4 regions of the Neorhizobium sp. T7_12 genome follow, and region 1 is predicted to be linked to each of the others. Evidence: riboswitches for the same ligand, from Rfam matches in the RefSeq annotation. Region 1 holds a riboswitch; each other region holds the start of a gene.
The links. Region 1 has a riboswitch for cobalamin ahead of C5J26_RS25840 (CbtB-domain containing protein). Riboswitches for the same ligand answer to the same signal wherever they lie in the genome.
Positions count from the first base shown of each region.

Region 2: another riboswitch for cobalamin. It lies ahead of C5J26_RS12400 (aromatic ring-hydroxylating dioxygenase subunit alpha); the one in region 1 lies ahead of C5J26_RS25840 (CbtB-domain containing protein).
Region 3: another riboswitch for cobalamin. It lies ahead of C5J26_RS10750 ((2Fe-2S) ferredoxin domain-containing protein); the one in region 1 lies ahead of C5J26_RS25840 (CbtB-domain containing protein).
Region 4: another riboswitch for cobalamin. It lies ahead of bluB (5,6-dimethylbenzimidazole synthase); the one in region 1 lies ahead of C5J26_RS25840 (CbtB-domain containing protein).

Region 1 covers NZ_PVBK01000017.1:33,485-38,487, forward strand. Annotated here, with positions in the region: gene C5J26_RS25825 (cobyric acid synthase) at 1-1,373, opposite strand, end outside; gene cobO (cob(I)yrinic acid a,c-diamide adenosyltransferase) at 1,376-1,990, opposite strand; gene C5J26_RS25835 (CbtA family protein) at 1,987-2,748, opposite strand; gene C5J26_RS25840 (CbtB-domain containing protein) at 2,762-2,938, opposite strand; cobalamin riboswitch at 2,975-3,204, opposite strand; cobalamin riboswitch at 3,264-3,504, shown strand; gene C5J26_RS25845 (DUF1636 domain-containing protein) at 3,611-4,021, shown strand; gene cobW (cobalamin biosynthesis protein CobW) at 4,018-5,003, shown strand, end outside.
Region 2 covers NZ_PVBK01000004.1:170,998-176,000, forward strand. Annotated here, with positions in the region: gene C5J26_RS12390 (BA14K family protein) at 1-161, opposite strand, end outside; gene C5J26_RS12395 (BA14K family protein) at 355-777, opposite strand; gene C5J26_RS12400 (aromatic ring-hydroxylating dioxygenase subunit alpha) at 886-2,130, opposite strand; cobalamin riboswitch at 2,231-2,464, opposite strand; gene C5J26_RS12405 (DUF6656 family protein) at 2,630-3,244, shown strand; gene C5J26_RS12410 (L-threonylcarbamoyladenylate synthase) at 3,278-4,255, shown strand; gene C5J26_RS12415 (FAD-binding oxidoreductase) at 4,283-5,003, shown strand, end outside.
Region 3 covers NZ_PVBK01000003.1:367,832-372,834, forward strand. Annotated here, with positions in the region: gene C5J26_RS10735 (ABC transporter permease) at 1-329, opposite strand, end outside; gene C5J26_RS10740 (ABC transporter permease) at 329-1,243, opposite strand; gene C5J26_RS10745 (ABC transporter substrate-binding protein) at 1,252-2,748, opposite strand; gene C5J26_RS10750 ((2Fe-2S) ferredoxin domain-containing protein) at 2,745-3,554, opposite strand; cobalamin riboswitch at 3,651-3,845, opposite strand; gene aztD (zinc metallochaperone AztD) at 3,939-5,003, opposite strand, start outside.
Region 4 covers NZ_PVBK01000002.1:511,664-516,666, reverse strand. Annotated here, with positions in the region: gene C5J26_RS08520 (NADP-dependent malic enzyme) at 1-15, shown strand, start outside; gene C5J26_RS08515 (hypothetical protein) at 157-852, shown strand; gene bluB (5,6-dimethylbenzimidazole synthase) at 853-1,539, opposite strand; cobalamin riboswitch at 1,619-1,808, opposite strand; gene C5J26_RS08505 (TolB family protein) at 1,836-2,666, opposite strand; gene C5J26_RS08500 (NAD+ synthase) at 2,682-4,355, opposite strand; gene C5J26_RS08495 (GFA family protein) at 4,416-4,826, opposite strand; gene C5J26_RS08490 (class II 3-deoxy-7-phosphoheptulonate synthase) at 4,986-5,003, opposite strand, start outside.

The DNA of each region.
Region 1 (5,003 bases):
AGGCCGGAGGCAGAACCTCCGAGCCGCTTCAGCCAGGCCGACCGCTGCCGATCGTCGGAAAACAGACCGTGAAGATAGGTGCCCCAGACCCGGCCATCCGCCGATATCGCGCCTTCCGGGTTGCCGCCGACGATTGAGAACGGGCGTCGGCAATCTGCGCCGGACGTCCGTCCGATGTGCATTTCATAACCGGACAGAGAAATACCGTCGAAGCTTTCGCCTGAGACGGCCTCCAGCCGTTTATCGCCGGAAAGAATCGTCTCCACATCCAGCAAGCCCAGCCCTTCGATCGAGCCGGGTGGCCCTTCGGTTCCTTCCGGATCGGAAATGGTTTTTCCAAGCATCTGATACCCGCCGCAGAGGCCGAGCACCCGACCGCCACGGCGGACATGCGCTGCAATATCCACGTCGAAACCGGCCGCCTTCAGCGCCCGCAGATCGGATATCGTCGCCTTCGAACCCACCAGCAGCACGAGATCGCAATCTCCGGGAATGGCCTGTCCCGGCCGGACCCGGATGAGATCGACATCCGGCTCCGCTTCCAGCGGATCGAGATCGTCGAAATTGGAGATATGCGGCAGGATCGGCACCGCGATCCTGATCTTCGCGCCAGCCTTCCGCACAGAAGGTGCATTGAGGCCAAGCGCATCTTCTGCCGGCAGCCGGGCCGCATCAGCAAAATGCGGCAACAGCCCGACCGACTGCCAGCCGGTGAGTTCCCCGATCATCCGCATGCCGTCGGCGAACAAGGCCGGATCGCCGCGAAAGCGATTGACGATGAAGCCCCGGATCATCGCCGCATCGTCGGGATCGAGCACCAGCCCGGTGCCGGCGAGGCTGGCGATCACCCCACCGCGGTCGATATCGCCGATCAGCACCACCGGCACGTCGGCGGCCCGGGCAAACCCCATATTGGCGATGTCGTTGTGGCGAAGATTGATTTCCGAGGCGCTGCCGGCGCCTTCGACCAGGACGAGGTCGGCCTGGTTGCGGAGGATTTCGAAACTTTCCAGGACCCGCGGCATCAGTGTCCGCTTGAGCATCTGATACTCGGCGGCCTTGGCATTGCCTTCGACCTTGCCTTGCACCACCACCTGCGCCCCGACCTCGCTCTGCGGCTTCAGGAGCACCGGGTTCATGTGGACGCTGAGCGGCGCGCCGGCGGCGCGCGCCTGCAACGCCTGCGCCCGGCCGATTTCGCCGCCATCCGCGGTGACCGCGGCATTGTTCGACATGTTCTGCGGCTTGAACGGCATGATCTTCAGGCCGCGCAGCGTAAAGGCGCGGGCAAGCCCGGCCACGACCAGCGACTTGCCCACATCCGAGCCCGTTCCCTGAAACATCAGCGCCCGAGCTGGCTTGGACCCAACCATGGCTAAAACTCGATGCCGGCCTGGGCCTTCACGCCCGCCTTGAAGTGGTGTTTGACCAGCGACATCTCGGTCACCATGTCGGCGGCCTCGATCAGCGCCGGCTTGGCGTTGCGGCCGGTGACGACCACATGCAGATCCGGCCGCCGTGCCTGTAGCGCGGCGACGATCTTGTCGAGATCGAGATAGTCATAACGGAGCGCGATGTTGAGTTCGTCGAGGATGACGAGCCCGATCGTCTCGTCCGCCATCAGCTCGAGTGCCTTTTCCCAGGCCTTTTCCGCCGCGGCGACGTCGCGCTTCAGGTCCTGGGTCTCCCAGGTGAAACCCTCGCCCATCGTGTGCCAGACGACGCGGTCGCCGAAGACGGCAAGCGCGGGCTGCTCCCCGGTCGACCAGGCGCCCTTGATGAACTGTACGACGCCGACCCGGCGGTTGTTGCCGAGCATGCGCAGCGCCAGGCCGAAGGCGGCTGTGGATTTGCCCTTGCCGGGGCCGGTATGGACGATGAGAAGACCCTTTTCCTGGGTCTTCTCGGCCACTTCCGCATCCTGAACCGCCTTGCGGTTCGCCATCTTGGCGCGGTGACGCTCGACGGACGCCTCGTCGATCTCCTTCACCGGGAAACAAGCTTCGCCGGAGATCCGGCAGAAGCTCCCTCGCCAGCGCGGAACTTTTCGCGGACGACCCCGGCCAGCGCACCGAGCACCGCCCAGAACACCAGGTTGGTGGCGTAGACGGCGTTGACGAAGCGAGCATGGAGATCCATCGGGACCGCCGTTTCATGGCTTGGCGGCAGCGGCGCGCCGACCAGATGCGGGGCGATCAGCAGCACGATCGCAAGGGCTGCAAACACAGCCGAGCGGGTATAGGCGAGCAGGCCGAGACCCACTGCCGTGCAGACCGCCGTCGAGACCCACCAGATCTGGCGCGGGCCGAGTTCCGCAGCCGGCATGCCGGGCAGTTCCGGCGGCAGGCCGAGGCCGGGCGCGAGAATGACGGCGAGGAAGCCGGCAATGCCGAACATCAGGCCACCGCGCCAGCCCTTGAAGCCGCCGAACGCTTCCGAGGCGGCAACCAGGACAAGGGCAAAACCGATAGCCGACAGCATGTCGGCGGCAGCAGTATAGATGAAACGCTCGAAGCCATCGGCGGGAGCCCAGGCTTCCTCGCCGTGGTGATGCTCGGCGGCGGATGCCGTGGCGCCTGCGGCAGGTGCAGCATCATGGCTGTGGCCCGCCTCGGGCGCGGCATTTTCGAACACTTCCGCCTGCAGGATCAGCGGCACGGTGGAGAAGCTCTGCATCACGGTCAGCAGCAGTCCGGACAAAAGTCCGGCGATCACCGCCGTGAAGACGATGTTGCGAAACAACGACATTGGGGAGAACTCCTCAGTGGCAGGGGAAGGCGAGCGAGTGGCGCGTGTCATGCGCGGCGTTATGGACGACTTCCAGATGCGAGAAGCCGACAAAGCCGACGATGAACAGGCCGAGCAGGGCCGTCATGCTGAGGGGGATGATTTTCGAAGCGGAGAGGCTGACTGCAGCTGCAGCAGAATTCAGTACCATGATCTCGTCCTTTCGCCCTCCACCCGAGGGCCGTTCACGTTCTTTGCCGCCTCTGGCAGGTCTCCTGGCTCGCGGATCGGACGCCTTCTCCCGCCTTCCCAGGATACCGTTGACCGGATTTCCCAGTGGCTTGACGGCCGGACGGCCGTTTTGGTCGAAGACTTTCCGCTTACAGTTGCGGGGGCAGCCGCGGGTTGGACGGCAGAATTCCGTCGCACCGCATTCCCTCTAAAACCCTTTCGGGCACCATAGGCTCGGTCACTATAGACGAATTCGGCGTCACGGCAATCGCCTTTGCGACGCATTGACATGGGCCTGCGACCGGGCTTACTTGAAGAGAGATGGTCCCTTTCCGGCAACGGGGAGGGCTAAGAGAGAATGCGGTGCGATCCCTTTTTCAGGATCAATGCCGCGGCTGCCCCCGCAACTGTAGGCGGCGAGCCATTGCCTAAAACGGCCGTTCGGCCGTCAAGCCACTGGGAAATCCGGCCAACGGTATCCTGGGAAGGCAGGCAAATGGCGACGACCCGCGAGCCAGGAGACCTGCCGTCCGATTAATTTTGCTTCACCGGGCGGGGTGCTCCGGAGGAAGTTTCTCGATCACCGCAGAGGGATTTCGACCTTCTGCTCCGCGCCCCGATTTTTCGACCCCGGCGGGAACGCGGCTGACCGATGAGTGACCACCGACCAGATGATCCGGCAACCGCCGGCCCGGCAGATGTGACGATTTTCGTCTGCACCAATTGCCGTGACGCGTCCGACGGCGAAATCCGACCGGGCATCGCACTGATCGCGGCGCTGCGCGAGGCAGCAAGCGGCAAGCCGCTCGCGGTCAAGCCCGTCACCTGCCTTGCAAATTGCGAAAAAAGCCCGAGTGCCGCCTTCAACCACAAGAGCGGCTGGTCCTATGTCTTCGGCCACCTGTCGCTCGACAATGTCGAGGACATCGTCACCGGTGCGATGATGCTGGCCGAGGACGAGCGCGGCTTCCTTCCCCTTCGCGGTCGCCCGACCTGCCTGCGCGGCAAGGGCATGACGGCCCGTATTCCACCCTTTCATCACCACGAGGACATGCCATCATGAGCGTTTCGTTCGACCGCGTTCCCTGCACCGTCGTTACCGGGTTCTTAGGCGCCGGCAAGACCACGCTGATCCGCAACCTGATCGAAAACCTGAAGGGCAAGCGGCTGGCGATCATCGTCAACGAATTCGGCGATGTCGGCATCGACGGCGACGTGCTGAAGGGCTGCGGCATCGAAAGCTGCCCGGAAGACAACATCATCGAGCTTGCCAACGGCTGCATCTGCTGCACCGTGGCGGACGATTTCGTGCCGGCGATCGACCGGATCCTGGCCATCGAACCCCGCGTCGATCACATCCTCATCGAGACCTCCGGCCTCGCGTTGCCAAAACCCCTCGTCCAGGCCTTCCAGTGGCCTGACGTCAAGGCACGGGTGACTGTCGACGCGGTGATTGCCGTCGTCGACGGACTGGCGCTTGCCGAAGGTCGCGTAGCCGACGATCACGAGGCGCTGGAAGCGCAGCGCGACGCGGACGGCTCGATCGACCATGACGACCCGGTCGAGGAAGTGTTCGAGGACCAGGTGGCGTGCGCCGACATGATCGTGCTCACCAAGAGCGACCTCCTGGATGCCGCCGGCCTCGCGACCGCCAGGGATCGCGTGTCCGCCCATCTGCCACGTGCCGTAAAAATCGTCTCGGCCGCCAACGGCGCCATCGATCCGGCCGTGCTGATCGGCCTCGGCCTCGCCGTCGAGGACGATATCGAAAACCGCAAGACCCATCACGACGACGAACTCGACCACGATCACGACGATTTCGACAGCTTCGTCGTCGATCTGGCCGCAGTCACCGACGCCGAACAGCTCGCCGCACGCATTTCCGCGACGGCGGAGGCGGAAAACGTGCTGCGCATAAAAGGCTTCGTGGAAGTCGCGAACAAGCCGATGCGCCTGCAGGTTCAGGCGGTAGGATCGCGCGTGAACCATTATTTCGACCGCGCCTGGGCACCCGGCGAAGCGCGGACAAGCCGCCTCGTCGTGAT
Region 2 (5,003 bases), on a different contig from region 1:
CCATGGCGACGGTACTGCACGAGGGTCACGTCGGTGTCGGCGCTGGTTTCGATCCCGGCGGCCGGAGCGGACGGCAGCGGCATCGCCTGAGCCGGCATCAGAGAGCCGGCGAGAACGGCAGCGGAGATGCCCGCAACCGCGATCTTCTTCAAAAGAGTCATGTTAGGTCCCCAGATCCCTTGTCTATGTTTCAATTTTCGACAGCCAATTATTTCAGTATGCAGTGAATTTCAATTTTGCCGCAACCTTAGGAAGTTCATCCTGAATGCGCAATTAACGTGCGCCGCGACGAAGCAAGCCCGGCCGCTGACATATGCCGCGACCGGGCTTGGCGTAGAGGTGGCCAACGCTTGCTTATCTGTAAGGCGAGATGCAGCGTGCCCGCACGCCGGCGCGCGGCGCATAGGTATCGTCCCAGGCCCGATAGCTGCGATAACGGCTTTCACACCAGGCGACGTGACGGCTCGAATAGCCGCCCCGGTCGGCCTGTATGGCACCACCGATGATGGCACCGGCGCCGAAGGCGGCGAGCGGGAACCAGAACCCGTTGTAGTAACGGTAGCCGGGCCGGCGATCGCGATAACCGCGGTGGCCGCGATACCAGCCATAGCGGTCACGCCGGAAGTCGCGACGGTACTGGACATTGGTGACATCGCCGGCGGCCGAAATGCCTGACGGGGGAGCCGGCATCTGAATGGCCTGCGCTGGCACAAGCCCGGCAAAGGTGGTCGCGATGGCAACCGCCGCCGCAGTCAGACGTAGACGAAAGGCGTTCATGCGGTGTGTTTCCTCATTCTGATTTTTAATCGGAAAACAACGCCAGACGCAGGTTTCGGTTCCTGAAGACGTACCCGGCACCGATCACCGCAGATCACGAATTGGCGATCAGGCGACGATCGAGAGTTGCGCCTGGTCGCCCTGCAGCCGGTTGACCATGAAGTTCGAATACCATTCGACGAACTGCATGACGCCGCCTTCGTGGAGTGGCGAATAGGGACCCGGCTCATAAGCGGGCGAGCGGATGCCGAAGGCGTTTTCCTCGACGATCTGGCGGTCCTGGTCGTTGGTCATGTTCCAGACATGGGTCAGTTCTTCGAGATTGTAGTCGACGCCCTCGACCGCATCCTTGTGGACCAGCCATTTTGTGGTGACCGCCGTTTCCTCCGGCCCCAGCGGGGTGACGCGGAACGAAATCGCATGGTCGCCGAGAATGTGGTTCCAGCTGCTCGGATAGTGGAAGAGCAGCATGGTGCCGATCGAGTTGATCGTCACGTCCTCGGAGAGTTTGCGCTGCACGGCGTTGCGGCCGCTCATCGTATAACTCTCGGCATCCTCGATCAGCGGCATGCGCGCGACGCGGAACTGGCCGGTTTCGTCCATGCGGAACTCGCTCGGCAACCCAGCCTCCTCGCAACGCTGCCAATGGGCGGCGATGACCGGATCGTCCTTGGCACCCTGGACGCCGGTCGCGGTGGGCGATTCCGGATAGGTGCGGCAGAGCTCCGGATGGTTGGCGGCGCAGTGGTAGCACTCGCGGTTGTTTTCCCAGACGAGCTTCCAATTGCCCTTCTCGATGATCGTCGACTGGTGCGCGACCTTGGCTTCCGAGAGGCGATGCGGGGCCATATAGGGCTCGATCGCCGCACGAACCGGCGCGAAATCCGGCGCCTCGTTGGCAAGGCAGATGAAGATAAAGCCCGCCACGCTTTCGCAATGGACCTTCTTCATGCTGAACTGGGTCTTGTCGAAGTCCTGGCCCATCTGGCGGCCGACCAGAAGCGAGCCGTCCAGCTCGTAGGTCCATTGGTGGTAGGGACAGACGAGCCGGACCGCCGAGCCATGCTCCTTGGTGCAGACGCGGCTGCCGCGATGGCGGCAGGTATTGTGCAGCGCCCGGATCTGGTTGTCGCGGCCGCGCACGACGACGACCGGATAATCGCCGATCTGCAGGGTGAAATAGGCTCCGGCCTTGGGCAGCTCGCAATCATGCCCGACGAACAGCCAGTCGCGATACCAGATCATTTCCAGATCGAGCTTGAAATAGGCGGGATCGGTATAGAAGGGCTGTTCGAGGCTGAAGCCTTCACGGCGGTTCTTAAGCTGCCGCAGGGCTTGATTGCGAATTTCCATATTATCTTCCTCGTCAATGTGGACAGCGGAAGGACATGGAAATGCCGGCCGGCCTCAAGGCCCACCCAACACCCTGTCCCGAACGCCCGCCGCGTCCGGTCGTCATTTTTGATCCCGAGGCTGGTTTCCGGGCTCAGGAGCTTGTCCCGTTCAGGGGACCGGCTCGGCGCCTTCCCGGGTGGCCCTTGCGGCTCTTTCCCAGTGGCTCATGCCGTGCCTTATTGCTCCACCACCGTTGCGGGGGCAGCGCCAGATTAGGGTTTCTAAAGACCCTGCCGGCTTCCCAATTCTCCGCCTTCCCTAGTCAGGCGGCACCTCGAGATCGAGGCGGATATAATCATCGAGCGAGCGTGTCGCATAGGCGACATTGCGACATCGGCAACCGCGTTGGCGACAGCGGCGAAACGGCCCAAAATGCAACACTCCAGCCACGCGAAAGCGAAACCTGTCATTAAGGGATAAGCCATAAAATCCCGGCGTGAATGGGAGCGATGCCACCGTGCAGGCCAAGGGAAAGATCCGTTACTACAAAGCCCCTCCACCACCGCCTCCGGCGCCGGTGGTAGTGAAGACTGCTTCCCATTCCGAATTCCTCCGGACGGGGCGCAGCTCCCGCTACAATCCGGTCTGGCTGCCGGAAGAGCGCCGCTATCTCACCCATAACGAAGTCGCCGAGCGCACGGGCAAAAGGCTCGAGGCAGCTGGGGAAACGAGCCACAACCGGATCAACTCCTTCCATCGCTCGATCAACTTTCCGAAGATCATCTTCCACCACACGCTCGATGAACGGCCGCATCTCGGCTATTGCCATGTCACGGCGGCAAGGACGTTTCTTCCACGCGGCGGCCCGGTGAGCTGGTCGTTCTATATCGCCAACTTCTTCTCCAAGATCGGCGAGGAAGAAACGTTCTTCGAGCATATCAGCCCGGCCAATTCGCGCATGTATTTTGCCGTTGCGGTCGAACGCGAGGCGGGTCAACCGCTGCAGATCAACCGCACGATCCGCAAGAACGGCCTTCTGTTCCAGACCAACGATCCGATGGAAGCCATCAAGAACGTGCTGATGCTCGGCACTTCCAACGAAATGCTCCGCGAGATCATCAAAAAGCTTTGAAGACGCCCGGGTCCGCGTTATTGACGGGCGGATATGACGGCTCAAATCATCGACATCACCCGGGATCACGACGGCGCACTTGCCCAAGCCTGCACCATCCTTGCGGACGGCCTTCCCGTGGCGATCCCGACCGAGACGGTCTACGGACTTGCAGCCGACGCCACCAATCCCGCCGCCATCACCCGCATCTACGAGACCAAGGGCCGGCCGCGCTTCAACCCGCTGATCTGCCACATGTCGGATCTCGACATGGCCGAGCGCTATGCCGACTTCGATCCGATCTCGCGAAAGCTTGCCGAAGCCTTCTGGCCTGGGCCCCTTACCCTGATCCTTCCCCTGAAGCCCGAAAGCGGCATCCATGCACTGGCGACGGCCGGGCTCGATATGGTCGGCATCCGGCTTCCCAAGGGCTTTGCTTCCGAGCTCATCCGCGCCTTCGGAAAGCCACTCGCGGCCCCCAGCGCCAATACGTCCGGCAAGGTGAGCCCGACCAGCGCGCGCCACGTGGCCGACGACCTGGGCGAGAAGCTGGCGTTGATCATCGACGGCGGTGCGGCTCCGGTCGGTGTCGAATCGACCATCGTTCGCGTCGAGAACGGCGTGATCCGGCTGCTGAGACCGGGCGGGGTAGCCGCGGAAGAGATCGAGAAGGCAACCGGTCTTGCGGTGATCCGGCCTGAGGGACCGGTGACGATCATCGAGGCTCCCGGCATGCTGGCCTCTCATTATGCGCCGGGTGCAGCGGTGAGGCTCAACGCCGACCATGTCGAGGCCGGCGAGGCGTTGATCCGGCTCGGCTCCGCTCCAGTGAAGGGAATGGAACTCGCCGCGGCGGTTTTTGACCTGAGCCCGTCCGGTGACCTTGCGCAAGCGGCGGCAAATCTGTTCGATTACCTGAAGCGCGCCGACGCCACCGGCGCCTCCAGCATCGCCGTCACGCCCATTCCCGACCATGGGCTCGGCGAGGCGATCAACGACCGGCTGGCGAGGGCGGCCGCCCCGCGGGAATAAGCCGGGGCTAAAGAGGAGGAGACGCCGATGGACATTTCAGGGCCGAACCCAGAGCTTCTCGACCGCTTCGCGGCGATCGTCGGTGAGAACCACGTCCTGCGCGACGCCAACGATCTTGCGCCGCATCTCGTCGAGGGCCGCGGGCTCTACAAAGGTTCTTCGCCGATGCTCCTGAAGCCGGGCTCGGTCGAGGAAGTGTCGGCGATCCTGAAGCTTGCGAGCGAAACCGGCACGCCGATCGTGCCCCAGACCGGCAATACCGGCCTCGTCGGGGGGCAGACCCCGCGTACCGGCGGCAGCGACCTGATCGTCTCGCTCGAACGGATGAACCGCATCCGCGACGTCGATCCGGTCGCAAACGTGCTGGTCGCCGACGGCGGCGCCATCCTTGCCGACGTGCAGAAGGCGGCGGAAGCGGTCGACCGGCTGTTTCCGCTGTCGCTCGGCTCGGAAGGCTCCTGCCGCATCGGCGGCAACCTCTCCACCAATGCCGGCGGCACCGCCGTGCTCGCCTACGGCAATACCCGCCAGCTCTGCCTCGGGCTCGAAGTGGTGCTGCCGACAGGTGAAATCTGGGACGGCCTGCGGCGGCTCAAGAAGGACAATACCGGCTACGACCTGCGCGACCTCTTCATCGGCGCGGAAGGCACGCTCGGCATCATCACCGGCGCGGTGCTGAAACTTTTCCCGCAGCCGGTCGGGCACCAGGTGGCACTTGCCGGCCTCAACTCGCCAGCAGACGCGTTAA
Region 3 (5,003 bases), on a different contig from region 1:
ATGAGCGTCGGCACCATAACGAAGAATTCGCAGAAGCGCAGGATCACCGTTTCGCGCCAGCCGCCAAGGACGGCGGCGGCGGTGCCCAGGAGGGTGCCAAACGAAAAGCCGATGGCACCGACCGAGAGGATGACGCAGGCCGTCCGCCACCCGCCGGCCATGATGCGCGACAGGAGATCGCGACCGAGATGATCGGTGCCGAGCGGATGGCTGGCGGTCATGCCGGAATGGCGGGCAAGCATGTCCACCGCATCGGGGTCATGTGGCTGCCAAAAACCGCCGACGCAGAGAAAACCGGCGAGCGCCGCGAGCATGATCAGCCGGGGCATCAGGCGAGACGCGGATCGAGAAGGCGCATGGCGAGATTGGCGCCGGCATTCATCACAAGCATCCAGATGGCGATGACCATGACATAGGCCTGCAGCACCATCTGGTCGCGCGCCGCGATGCTCTGCACCAGGAACTGGCTGATGCCGGCAAGGCCGAAGAGGATTTCCATGGTCGCGGTGCTGCCGATCACCCAGCCGGCTTCGGAACGGACTGCCGACAGGAGGGCATAGAGCGCGCTGCGGTGGCCATGCCGCCAGAGAGCCTGCTTTTCCGACAGGCCCTTGGCAAGCGCCGTGCGGAAATGCGGCTGGCCGGCGGTCTCCTTCAGGTCGCGCCGATAGACGCGGGAGAGAACGGCAACGGAATGCAGCGCGATCAGCAGGACCGGCAGGACGATCGTGGTCCAATCATTGGCGAAGGGTCTGAGCCAGCGCAGCTGCACGCCGAGCACCCAGAGAAGAACAAGGCCAAGCCAGAAGGCCGGCACCGCCTGGACGAAGATCGACAGAGCCCGGCTCATCCGATCGGCAGTGCCCCCGGGATAGGCCGCCGCGAAAAACCCGAGCGGAACCGCCAGCACGATCGCCAGCGCCAGGCCGGCGAGACCGAGCGACAGCGAAACCGGCAACCGCTCGGCAAACTCGGCAAGCACCGGCTCTCCGGTCCGGAAGGAGCGGCCCCAGTCGCCGCTGAGGAAATCCGCCAGCCAATGCAGATACCTGACCGGCAGCGGCTGATCGAGCCCCCACTCCGCCCTCAACGCGGCGACGGTTTCCTCCGTCGCCGGCAGGTTCCAGACACGAATGGCGATCGCGACCGGATCGGCCGGCATCAAGGTGATGACCGAGAAAGAGGCGAGCGAAACCGCCAGCAACCCCGTTATCGATTGTATGCCGAACCGGGCCAGTCGCATCACGTGGCCTACTCCGCCTCGCCGATATCGGCGCGCAGGACGTGGTAGTCGGATCCCCACGGCTCGTAGTTCTTCAGCCGCTTCGACAGGCCGACATACCACACGGGCGATACCAGGAAGGAGGCGGGCGCATCGGCGAAGAGTTTCTGCTGGGCATCCAGCGCGATCGCCACCCGCTTTGCCGGATCGCCCTCGGTCGCAAATCGGTCGAGGATCGCGTCGAAGTCCGGCGCGGCATATTTCGCATGGTTCAGCGAAGCGCCGCTTCTCAGCATCGAGTTCAGGAAAAAGGCGGCGTCGCCGCTCGGGGCCGTGTGCTGCGCCCAGAGCGCGATGTCGAAGTCGCCGCCCGAAGCGACCTGCTGGATGTTCTCCACCACCTGCGTATCGACCGCGATGCCGATCTTGGCGAGTTCCGCCTTGACCACCGGCAGCATGGTGACGAGATCCGGGCGCTGCGGATAGGTGATGACCAGCAGGCGCAGCGCCGTGCCGCCCTTTTCGCGCATGCCGCCACTGCCTCTGGCCCAGCCGGCTTCGTCGAGCAGCGCGCCGGCCCTGGCTAGATCGGTCGGGCGTGCCTCCTGGCCGGCAAAGGGGAAATAGGCGGCGTAGGCACCGGTGGCCGGTTCGCCGCCGTTGATGGCGGCTGCAAGCTCCTTGCGGTCGAAGGCCAGATCGATCGCCCGGCGCACCTTGACGTCAGCCAGCAGCGGCCGGGCGGTATTGAAGAAAGCAAGATACTGGTACCCGACCGGGAACGATTTGATCGTCAGGTCCGGATTGGTCGTGAGCCGGCTCACGACCTCCGACGGCAAGCCGAAGGCCATGTCGAGTTCGCCGGCTTCCAGCGCCAGCGTCAGGGTCTGGGCATCACCGAACTTGCGGAAATTGACCGGCGAACGCTGGTCGGCGCCAGCGAAATGCACGTTGGGCTCCAGCGTGATCGAGGCATCCGTCTTGAAGGCGGAGATCCGGTAAGGACCGCTGAAGACGGCATTGCCGGCCTCGGTGGGTTTGTAGGCAATCAGCGGCCATTCGGCGAAGAGTGCCTGAATGAACGGCACCGGCTTTTCGGTCGTCACCTTCAGCGTCAGGTCGTCGACCGCCTCGAAGCTCAGCTTGCCGCCGGTCGCGAGCGCCGCCTTGTTGTTGGCGAACGTGGTATCGAAACCGGCTGCCAGTGCCCTCGCGGTGACGGGCGTGCCATCGGAGAACAGGCGGCCGGGTTTCAGGGTCACGGTCCAGGTCAGGTCTGCGATGCGCTGCGCCTTCTCGGCCAGCTCCGGCACGAGCTTGCCGTCCCGATCAACGGTGAAGAGGTTCTCGCCGACGCCATGGCTGACCAACGCCCAGCCGTTCGACCCCTTGGCCGGGTCCGTGCCGCTGGTGATGTAGGTGGCTCCGACGCGAAGCGGCTCGCCTGCGAACACCGTGCCTGCGGCGGCAAAGGTGGCGGCGGTGAACCAGGCGGCGGCCAAGCGCGATAGCGTCTGTGACGTCAATTCTCTCTCCTGTTGTTCTGTTCGGATGGGGTGCGAAGCCGCTGCTTGCGGCCCGTTGGGTGATAGGCGAAGTTCTCGACGATCCGGCCGCCAAGCAGGTGCTCGCCGACGATCCGGTCGATCGCATCTTCGGTGACGCCGCCGTAATAGGTGCCTTCCGGAAACACCTGCAGCACGGGCGCCAGACTGCAGGGACCGAGACAGGTGGATTTTGCGGTCATCGTGCCGTCGCCGGCAGCGCGCAATTTCTGCCGCTCCTGTTGGTTGCGCAGATGTCCCCAGATCACATCGGCTCCGGCCGCGTTGCAGGGGCCGCCCTGGCAGACGAGTGCGCGGCGTTTCTGGGCTGGCACGAGTGAACCTTCGATGACGGGTGGGTTTTCGGTTTTCGGGACATCCAGCTCCTCGGCCGTCTCCAGCAGTTCGCCGAGAAGCTGCGCCATCAGCGTGCTGGAGGCGATATCCTTGGCGACGGACAAGGCCGGCCAGGGGCGGCTGTCGGCGGCCTTCCAGCGCGTCAGCGATTTCGTTAGCCAGATATGGAAGCTCGGCTCCATGGGCAGGACGAGCGGCACGATGACGACGGTTTCGACATCCTCGTCGAGCAGATTGGACAGCGCTTCGCGCAGCGAGGGGGTTCCCTGTTCGGTAAAGGCGAACCGCACCGTTCCGGCCCCGGTCATGCCGGCCGCAAGTTTCGCGAGCCGCTGCATTTCCAGATGCGGCGATGCCGCAAAGGCGGATTTGGCGATCAGGAGGACGGCGCGCCCGGATACGTTCTGGGAAGATAATCCCTGTGTTTTCACTGCCTTCGTCTCACTCAAGGAGGCGGCAGCAAAAATGAAGGTTGCGGCAGGCACGATGGCCCGACGGAACCGTCATTCCTGTGGCACACCCCGACCACGGAACTTCTATCGTCAGGCAGGTCTCCTGGCTCGCGGGTCAAAGCCTTCATCGTCCGTCTTCCCGGCATTGACTGCCAGTGACATGTTGGACGAACGGCTCACCGCTCACAGTTGCGGGACAGCTCCGGTTTTTACCGGATTCCCTCTTAGCTTCCATCGCGGGATGGAAGAACCTTGACGCCGCCAACCTACACTCCCGCTGCCGACTGTCAACGGCGCCGCTTCATGCAGCATCACGCGGCTGGTCCGGAACTGCCGTAACAATTCCGGACCAAGGTTATTGCATCAATGCGATGCTCCGGAGCCGCCGACGGCAACGATCGTAAAGGGTTTTCCTTCGACGGGAATCGTCCGGACCTCCTTCAGGCTCTCCGCATCGACAACGCGAACCAGCGAGTGCCGCGGATCGGTAATGACGATATGGCCGTCCGCAACGGCAAGACGCGGCCGCGGATCACGCCAATGGCCGTCCTTGCTGTAGGGCTCGGTGACCTTGGCTTTGCGAACGATCTCGCCCTTGATCACGTCCAGCACATGAAGATCACCGTCCTCCGTCAGGATGTAGGCACTGCGCGGCGTTGCTGGGTCCAGCAGGAAGTCGACGCGGCGGGTGGGCAGGGCGATCAGCCGGAAGTGCTTCTCGGCATCCGGATCGATCAGGACGATTTTGTCCTCGCCGTAGTTGCCGAGGAAGAACTGCATCGCCTTGCCACCAAGCAAGGTTCCGGTGCTGCCCTTTGGCAGGTCCGCCGGGTAAGCGAGCATTTCCAGCTTCGGGCCATCGATGCCGCCGGGCCGGGCAACGAGAACGCCTTGCTTGCAACCGAAGGCAACCAGCCGGGCCGAGGTGGCCTCGCCGTGAAGATCGGTGCATTTCGCGACCTCGCCGAACTGCTTGCCCGCCTCATCGACGACGCGAAGACCGACCCTCGGCGGCAGTTCGTCGGGCTTGGTTTCGATTTCAGTGTTTGGGACCGACACAAGCACGAAACGACCCATCGTCACCGCTACGCCGTGATGCGGCTTCGTCGTGTCGACTGTCTTCACGTCAGCCCTGCCTTCGAGCAGAGCTGTTTCGTCGATGATATCCGCCTTGCCGCCTCGATCGTAAAAGAGGACCGCATGGTCGTCGTGCGGAACGACGTGGAAAGGACGCTTGCCCTCGAAAGTCACGGGCAGCAACCCGACCTCGGAAACCTCCAGATCCCGATGCTCCCCGTGATCGGAGAAATCGATGCCAGTCCTGATGACGTGCACGATGTCATGATCTGACTGGGTAACGAATACGGTCTGGCCGGACGCGCTGGCGGTCAGGGCCGCAGGCCCCTTGACGTCATAGCGGCCGAGTTC
Region 4 (5,003 bases), on a different contig from region 1:
CAGATTCAATCCTGAGTTGCCATCTTCTCGTGCTTTGGCGCGAGCGCCGTTCGGGGGCCCGAACGGCGCTTGGGATCGATTTCACCGTGCGGTGATCGCGGCTTTATGAGATTATCAACCGGCACGTTCCATGATGCCATCTCCCATTAGGAGAGGATGCCGGAATTGCCGATACCGCTTCGCGGCCTGCTGACCATACCGCTCTTGCTTCTGCCTGCCGCAGCGCTGGCGGGGGACCCTGCCGTTTGTGCAGCCCTTTACCGGAAACTTGGAAACAGCCCGCAGATCATCGGCAACACGTCTGCGGCGCGCAGCTACGCCCAGCAGCTTGGCGAATACAATACCGATATCCGGGAATTGCGGGTCGACATGCGCCGAGCCGGCTGCGGCAATGGCAGCGTCGTGGTTCTGGGTGGCCCGAATGCCGAGGTCTGCGGCCAGATGCGGGATGCGCTGGAAAGAATGGAGCAGAGCCGCGACGCGCTGGCGGCGGAACGGAACAGTTCGCGGCAGATGATCCTGCCCTCGGAAGAGCGGAATGCCATTCTCGCCGCCATTCGCGAACAGCGCTGCATCCCCTCCTTCGAGCCGCTGCCGCCTGTTGTCGACGACCGCCGAAAGGTGCCGGGCATCGAACTTCCGAGAGAAGAGCAACCCTATTCCGGGATTACCAAACTGCAGACCCGCCCGCAAAAGCCGCAGGCCGCGCTCCAGCCGCCGGTGCTCACGCCGCCGCCGGAGCGGCCATACGATCCAAACAAGAAGGTGCGCACTGTCGGGCCGGCTTTCCTGCCCGAAGCGGATATCGACCTCAGCAATCCGAAATCGGCAGGACCGCAGCCGCAGCAGTGATCAGCGGTTCTCCCAGCGATCCTGGAAGATCAGCTCATCCAGGGCCAACCTCTGGCGCCAGCCCTTGAGCGCCAATTCCGGCTCGGCGTAGAGCCGGTCGGTATAACCAAGGCACAGCCAGGCGACGATCTCGACGCAGTCGGGAATGCCCAGCAGTGCACGCACGTCCTCCTCGCGAAAAATGCTGACCCAACCGACACCGACGCCCTCGGCTCTTGCCGCAAGCCACAGGTTCTGCACGGCGCAGACGGTCGAATAGACGTCCATGCGCGGATTGTGGGTGCGGCCGAGCACGACCGGGCCGGCACGATCCGGATCGCAGGTGACGCAGATCGACAGCGGCGCCTTGACGATGCCTTCGAGCTTGAGGCTGCGGTAGAGGTCGCGGCTTTCCTCGGCAAACATCTCCACGGCCTCGTCATTGGCACGCGAAAAGGCAGCCCGGGCGGCCTCCCGTACCGCCTGATCGCGGATGAGGATGAAATTCCAGGGCTGCATGAAGCCGACCGAGGGTGCCGAATGCGCGGCGCCAAGCAGCCGCCTTACCAGGTCGTCCGGCAGCGGATCGGGCAGGAACTGGTCGCGCACGTCGCGGCGCGTCTCGATCGCCCGGTAGACGGCCGCACGCTCGGCCTTCGAAAATTCACCGGCAGGCAGCAAGGCATGCGCGAAAGGATCAGGCTGCATCGTTTGTCCCCAACAATGCCGTCGCTCCCCTGCCTTTCAGAAGCAAGGAGAGGTCCGAAACCTTTCCGCCGTCCGCGCGGGCTGGTCTATCTTGTCAGGCCGGTCTTCTGACTTGGCTTCATCCGCCTCAACCGCCGCCTTCCCGGTTTCCCAGTGGCTTTCATATCCTGCGGCCGAGCGTCCACCTCACAGCGTTGGGCACGTTCCGGTTCCACCCCGGATTCCCGATTCTCCGGCTTGTCGCCGGCACCTGACAGGATCGGTTATGCCCTTACGCTATCCTCCGCGCAAGGCACTCATGCGACGGGGAAATAGCGCACATAGGCAAACTCATCGCCATCCGGCGACCAGTTCGGCGAATTCATCGTGCCCTGCCCGCCGAAAAGCTCGAACAGCGTTTCGACATTGCCGCCGTCCATGTCCATGAGCCTGACGCGGACGTCGAGATCGCGCGGGTGGTCGAAGACATCGGCGTCGTAGGAGACAAAGACGATCTTGTCACCCTTCGGTGACGGATGCGGGAACCAGTCGCCGTAACCGCCATCGGTGATCCGCTCGGCCACGCCGCCGGCGGCCGGAACCCGCCAGATCTGCGTCAATCCGGTGCGGCTGGAATTGAAATAGATCCATTTTCCATCCGGCGAAAAATCCGGCCCGTCGTTGCGGCCCTCGCCGAAGGTCAGCCGCGTCTCTGCGCCACCTTCGATGCCGATCGTATAGATGTCGAACTCGTCGCCGCGGATGCCGCAATGGGCGAAGCTTTTTCCGTCCGGCGACCAGCCATGCCAGTAGGACGGCAGGTTTTGGGTCACCAGCCGCGGCACGCCGCCGCCTGCGGGAAGGACATAGATCGCCGACTTGCCGAACTCTACCTTGTCGGAAATGGCGATCAGCGAACCGTCCGGCGAAATGCCGTGGTCGTTGTTGCATTGGCGGGCAAAGCCGCTATCGACCAGTTCCGGTCCATCATCACCCTCCGGTGACAGACGATAAATCAGCCCCTCGCTGTTGAGCATCAGGTAGCGCCCGTCGGGCGACCAGTTGGGCGCCTCGAACAGGGCTTCCGTCTGCCAGACCACCCGCATCATCCTCGTCCGGATATTGAAGATCTCGACCGAGCTGCGCAGGGCCATGATCCTCTCCTACCGATCGCGGAAACGGTTGGTGATCGGATAACGCCGATCGCGGCCGAAGTTCTTCTTGGTGATCTTGACGCCCGGCGCCGATTGGCGCCGCTTGTATTCGGCGAGATAGAGCAGGTGCTCGATCCGGTGAACGGTTGCGATGTCGTGGCCGCGGGCAACGATCTCCTCGGTCCCCATTTCCAGCTCGACCAGGCATTCGAGGATATCGTCGAGCACCGGATAGGGCGGCAGCGAATCCTGGTCGGTCTGGTTGGGTCTGAGTTCCGCGGACGGAGCCTTGGAGATGATGTTCTTCGGGATCACCTCGCCGCTCGGGCCAAGAGCCGTCGGCGGCAGGTGCTCGTTGCGCCAGGCGGCCAGCGCATAGACCTGCATCTTGTAGAGGTCCTTGATCGGGTTGAAGCCGCCATTCATGTCGCCGTAGAGAGTCGCGTAGCCGACCGACATTTCCGACTTGTTGCCGGTCGTCACCACCATCGAGCCGAACTTGTTCGAGATCGCCATCAGGATCGTGCCGCGCGCGCGGCTCTGGAGGTTCTCCTCGGTGATCCCCTCCTCGGTTCCTTCGAACAGGTCGGCCAGCGCCGACGAAAAACCGTCCACCGGCTCGGCGATCTGCACGATGTCGTAGCGGCAGCCGAGCGCCTTGGCGCAATCGGCCGCGTCCTTCAGCGAATCCTCGGAGGTGTAGCGGTAGGGCAGCATCACCGTGCGCACCCTCTCCTCGCCCAGCGCATCGACGGCGATCGCCGCGCAGATGGCACTGTCGATGCCACCGGAGAGGCCGAGCACGACCGACTTGAAGCCGTTCTTGTTGACGTAGTCGCGGAAGCCCAGAAGGCAGGCGCGATAGTCCGCCTCCTCCTTTTCCGGAATGCGGGCCATCGGCCCGCGGGCGCAATGCCAGGTCTCGCCAATCCGTCTCCATTCGGTGACGGCGACGGCCGGCTCGAACTGGCTCATCTGGAAGGCGAGCGACTTGTCGGTGTTGAAGCCGAAGCTTGCGCCGTCGAAGACCAGTTCGTCCTGGCCGCCGAGCTGGGCAGCATAGATCATCGGTAGGCCGGTCTCGATCACCTGCTTCAGAACGACCTGATGGCGGATGTCGACCTTGCCGCGAAAATAGGGCGAGCCGTTCGGCACGAGCAGGATTTCCGCCCCGCTCTCCGAGAGCGTCTCGCAGACGCCGAGATCGCCCCAGATATCCTCGCAAATCGGGATGCCGAGCCGGACGCCGCGGAAATTGACCGGGCCTGGCATCTCGCCGGCGATGAAGACCCGCTTCTCGTCGAACTCGCCATAGTTCGGCAGGTCGATCTTGTCGCGCACTGCGATCACCTTGCCGCCGTCGAGCACGGCGATCGAATTGTGCCGGCCTTCCGCGCCCTGACGCGGGAAGCCGATGATGACGCCGGGGCCGCCGTCTGCCGTATCGGCCGCAAGCTCCTCCACCGCCTTCAGGCAGGCGTTGAGGAAAGCCGGTTTCAGGACGAGGTCCTCCGGCGGATAACCGGACAGGAAGAGCTCGGTGAACAGGATAAGATCCGCCTCTTCGCGGGCCGCATCCTTTCGGGCTTCTCGGGCCAGCGCCAGGTTGCCGGCGATATCGCCGACAGTCGGGTTGAGCTGGGCAACGGCGATACGGAGTGTCTGGCTTATATCCTGGGTCATGGTACCGATTTAACGTCCGCAGCAGACGGCGGCAACGTCGTTCCGAGAGTTTTTTGTCATTCAGGCGGATGCGGGACGATCGCCCGGATAATGCGGCACGCCGTCCTCCGGCAATTGGTAGAAATCCCCCTTGTCGGCGCAATAGATATGCTCGCCCATGACAAGCCCGCTCGGCTGGTCGAAAGCGCCCGCCAGAATCGAAATGCTTGCCGCACCCTCTGCCTGCCAGAACAGCGCGGAGCCGCATTGCGAACAGAAACCGCGCCGCGCCTCGTCGCTGGCGCGATACCAGCTGAGCACCTCCTCGCCTTCGAGCGTCATGTTCTCAACGCGAACACTGGTCGCCGCGTAATAAAGCCCGGTCTGGCGGCGGCATTGCGAACAATGGCAGGCCGTGACCGTCCGCAGCGGACCCACCGTCTCAAATCGGATCGCGCCGCACAGGCAACGACCGTTGTTCTTCTGCTCCATGCACCATCCTCGACGAAACGACGGCCGAGTGTTGCGAGCGCGGGCCGCGAGGTCAAATCTATTCCGCTGATGATGATCATCAACGGAAGCCATATCAAGATGCAGAAAGGCCGGCGGTGACGCCGGCCTTCTTCGATTTCAACAATGCTGCGCGACGGTTCAGCCGTTGACGACCAT